DNA from 2 places in the Hydrogenophaga sp. PBL-H3 genome. Region 2 is predicted to be linked to the other one. Evidence: riboswitches for the same ligand, from Rfam matches in the RefSeq annotation. Region 2 holds a riboswitch; the other holds the start of a gene.

The links. A riboswitch is a leader RNA that binds a small molecule or an ion and turns the genes downstream of it on or off. The one in region 2 is predicted to bind thiamine pyrophosphate.
Positions count from the first base shown of each region.
Region 1: another riboswitch for thiamine pyrophosphate. It lies ahead of thiC (phosphomethylpyrimidine synthase ThiC); the one in region 2 lies ahead of F9Z44_RS15535 (purine-cytosine permease family protein).

Region 1 is NZ_CP044972.1:1,190,892-1,193,087, forward strand. Features, by position in the region: gene thiC (phosphomethylpyrimidine synthase ThiC) at 1-962, opposite strand, end outside; TPP riboswitch at 1,084-1,198, opposite strand; gene F9Z44_RS05790 (imelysin family protein) at 1,319-2,196, shown strand, end outside.
Region 2 is NZ_CP044972.1:3,344,204-3,346,399, forward strand. Features, by position in the region: gene F9Z44_RS15530 (LysR family transcriptional regulator) at 19-960, shown strand; TPP riboswitch at 1,113-1,222, shown strand; gene F9Z44_RS15535 (purine-cytosine permease family protein) at 1,297-2,196, shown strand, end outside.

The DNA.
Region 1 (2,196 bases), 2.2 Mb from region 2:
ACGCCTTGTTCGGCCTGTTCGATCAGGGTGTCGCGGTAGATCGCCCAGGTCAGGTCTTCAGCCACGCCACCCACCTTCTCCAGCGCCTGGTAGATCGGCACCGTGCCGATGGGCACCGGCGAGTTGCGCACGATCCAGTCGCGCGTGGTGTGGATGTTGCGGCCGGTGGAGAGGTCCATCACGTTGTCCGCGCCCCAGCGGATCGCCCAGACCAGCTTGTCCACCTCTTCTTCGATGCTGGAGGTCACGGCCGAGTTGCCGATGTTGGCATTCACTTTCACCAGGAAGTTGCGCCCGATCGCCATCGGCTCGACCTCGGGGTGGTTGATGTTGGCCGGGATGATGGCGCGCCCGCGGGCCACCTCGTCGCGCACGAACTCGGGCGTGATCAGCGCCGGGATGCGCGCACCCATGGGGTTGCCGCGCAGGCGGGTTTCGCGCGCCGCGTCACCCAGGTACTCGGCCATCCATTCGCGTTTGCCGTTCTCGCGCACCGCCACATATTCCATCTCCGGCGTGACGATGCCGCGGCGCGCGTAGTGCATCTGCGTCACGTTCATGCCATTGCGCGCTCGGCGTGGTGTGCGCTGCAGGCCGGCGGCCTGGGCGCGCAGCGCCTCGATGCGTTCGATGGTGGTGCCGTTCTGGCGCGCTTCGTCCTTCACACCGTCGTCCAGCGCCTGGCGGGCGCGACCGGTGTAGGCCTCGGTGTCGCCGCGCGCGTCGATCCACGCGCCGCGCACATCGGGCAGGCCCCGCGTCACGTCGATCATGGCCGTGGGCTCCGAGTACGGGCCCGAGGTGTCGTAGACCACCACGCGTTCGCCGTTGGTGAGCGCGATCTCGCGCATGGGCACCTGCACACCGGGCTGCTGGCCGGGCACGTAGAGCTTGCGGGAGGCTGGGAAAGGCTCGCGGCTGAGGGCCAGCGTCGAGACGGGGAGTTGATCGGGGGCATTCATGGTGGCGGTCTCCGGTTCCGGTGGATGGGCAGTGATTGCTCCGGAGGACCGCCCCATGGACCGCGAAGGCAGGTGAAGCTCCGCCTCCGAGTCAACGGAGGGAGGGTCTCACCCACATGCCGCGTGGGGCATGCGCTCTTCTTTCGCCGGTACTAACCGGATCAAGTTCACGGGTTTGGCTGGTCAGCCATCTCAGCGCCCGGCCTTTTCAGGCCGGTGCACCCCGGAGCAGGGGGGAGTGTATGCGGCGTGAGCCTGGTCCATCCTTGCCACGGGCTCAAGTATTTATGCAAATCATTCGCATTTGCGATAATCTCGCGAACAATCCTTTTGACCCCACCACGCGAGCCCCTCCCATGCACCTCAAAGCCACCCTGGCCGTTGCCGTTCTCACCCTCGCCTTGTCCGCACAAGCCCAGACTGCAGCCACTCCGAGCACCGTGGCCTCGCACTACGCCACGCTGGTGCACGCCAACTACGAGGACGTGCTGACCTCGGCGCGCACGATGCAGGACGCGATCCGGGCGTTCACCGCCGCGCCCTCGGCCGACACGCAGGCCGCTGCGCGCAAGGCCTGGCTGATGGCACGCGAGTTTTACGGCCAGACCGACGCCTTTCGCTTCTACGGCGGCCCGATCGACAGCGACAACGGTCCCGAAGGCCGCATGAATGCCTGGCCGATGGACGAGTCGTACGTGGACTACATCAACGGCAAGAAGACCGCCGGCATCGTCAACAACCGCAAGCAGCCCCTGACCAAAAAGGCCCTTGCCGCCCTCAACGAGCGCGGCGGTGAGGAGAACATCGCCACCGGCTGGCACGCCATCGAATTCATGCTCTGGGGCCAGGACCTGTCGGAATCCGGCCCGGGCAACCGCAGTTTTGAAGACTTCGTGGACGGCAAGGCACCCAACGCGGACCGCCGCCGCCAGTACCTCACGGTGATCACCGAGCTGCTGGTGGACGACCTCGCCAGCCTGGTCAAGGCCTGGGCGCCGGGCCAGAAAGCGAACTACCGCGCCGGGTTTGAAAAAGGCGGCAACGAGTCGCTGCGCAAGATGTTTGTCTCGCTGGGCTCGCTCTCGCGAGGCGAACTCGCTGGTGAACGGCTCGAAGTGGCCCTGGCCAGCCAGGACCAGGAGGACGAACACAGCTGCTTCTCGGACAACACGCACCGCGACGCCGTGACCAACGCCAAAGGCATCGAAAACGTGTGGCTGGGCCGCTTCACCCG
Region 2 (2,196 bases):
CGATTAAGTTAAACCTGAATGAAGAACGCCACCTTCCGCCAGCTGCGCGTGTTCAACGAAGTCGCGCGTCACCTCAGTTTTGCCCGCGCCGCCGAGGTCCTGCACCTCACGCCGCCGGCCGTGACCATGCAGATCAAGGAGCTGGAAGGGCACGTGGGTCTGCCCCTCTTTGACCGGCGCGGTCGCGTGGTGTCGCTGACCACGGCGGGCGAGTACATGCTGGTCTACGCACGCAAGGTTCTGGCCACGCTCAAGGATGCCGAGGACGCCGCTGCACGCCTGCAGCGCCTGGAGGTGGGCACGCTGACCATCGGCATGGTGAGCACGGCCAAGTACTTCCTGCCACGCCTGCTGGCGGAGTTCCAGCGCGACCATGCGGGCATCGAAATCAAGCTGGCGGTGGGCAACCGCGAGCAACTGGTGAAGATGTTGCACGGCAACGAGGTGGACATCGCCATCATGGGCCGCCCACCCAACGAACTGGCCACGCGTGCCGAGCCCTTTGCCGCGCACCCCCATGTGTTCGTTGCACCCACCGACCACCCGCTGCTCAAGGTCGGCCACCCCACGGTGGATTCGCTCAAGCCTTACGGCTTCATCCTGCGCGAGCGCGGTTCGGGCACACGCGCGGCCCTCGAACAATTTCTTGAGCGCACGCACACGCAGCCGCGTGTGGTGATGGAGATGTCCAGCAACGAGACCATCAAGCAGGCGGTGATGGCCGGCATGGGCATCAGCTTCCTGTCGCTGCACACCATCGGCCTGGAGCTGGAACACCAGCTGATTGCGGTGCTCGATGTGGAAGGCAGCCCGGTGGTGCGGGGCTGGAACGTGGTGCACACGCTCTCCAAACTGCTGTCGCCCGCGGCCGAGTCTTTCCGCTACTTCATGCTGGAGCGCGCCGAGCGTTTTCTGGCCGACGAGTACGGTCGGTTCATGCGGTTGACGCCGGCCGGGTAGCTGGAGCCCCCACGCTCCCCCGCTGCGCGCGGTCCGCTGCCCCCCCCGAGGGGGCTGATCCGCCTTGGGGCGGCCCGGCGGCGGATCTGGAGCCCCCACGCTCCCCCGCTGCGCGTGGTCCGCGCTCGTATACTCCACCCCGTGCCGCAATGCACATCCGCTAGGGGTGTTGTGCCCGGGTTTTGCGCCCGGGCGTGACTGAGAAAGTCCCTTTGAACCTGATTGAGGTAATCCTCGCGCAGGGAAGCAGGCCGATACCGTCCCACACCGTCGCGCAGCGCTTGGCGGGACGCATCCGGCCCAGCCCACCTGCCTCAACTTGCATGGAGCAAATTGATGGCATCCGACCATTCCCATTCCGCAACCGCCCGACCGGCCAACCTGGCCCTCACTCCCGTGCCGCCAGGTGATCGGGTGTTCCATTTCCACGAACACGCCGCGCTCTGGTTCAGCCTGGGCACAGGCCTGCTCGTCATGCAGATCGGGGCCTACCTGGTGCCCGCCGTGGGCACACAAGACGCGCTCATCGCCATCGTGCTGGGTTCGCTCATCGGAGCCGGCCTGCTGGCCTGGACCGCGCGGCTGGGCTGCCAGACGGGGCTGGCCAGCGCCGGCCTGATGCACGCCACTTACGGCAGCGCGTTCGCGCGCCTGCCGGTGCTGCTCAACATCGCGCAGCTCGTGGGCTGGACCACGTTCGAGCTGGTCATCATGCAAGAGGGCACGGTGGCCATCCTCAAGCAGGCGCTGGGTGCTGCACCCGGTGGCGTGCTCGATGGCTCAGGAGGCAAGCTGCTGGCCACGCTGCTCTGGGGCGGGGTGCTGATCGCGCTCATGGCCGGCTCCATGCTCACGCTGGTGCGCCGCTTCGTGAGCCGCTTCGGCCTGCCGCTGGTGATCGCCTCACTAGCCTGGCTCACCTGGCAGTTCGGCACGCGCCTGCAGGCACAGGGTTTCGACGCCTTCTGGAGCCGCCCCGGTGCGGGTGGCATGGGCCTCTTTTCCGCCATGGACCTGGTGATCGCCATGCCCGTGTCGTGGCTGCCGCTGGTGGCCGACTACGCGCGCCACGGCAAACGCACGGCTTCCACCCTGGGTGGCACCTGGCTGGGCTACGCGCTGGCCAACATCTGGTGCTACGCGCTGGGTGTGCTGGTGGTGAGCACGGTGGAGCCGGGCACCAACCTGGTCGGCGCATTGCTGCTGGCCCAGGGCGGCCTGATCGCACTCGGCCTG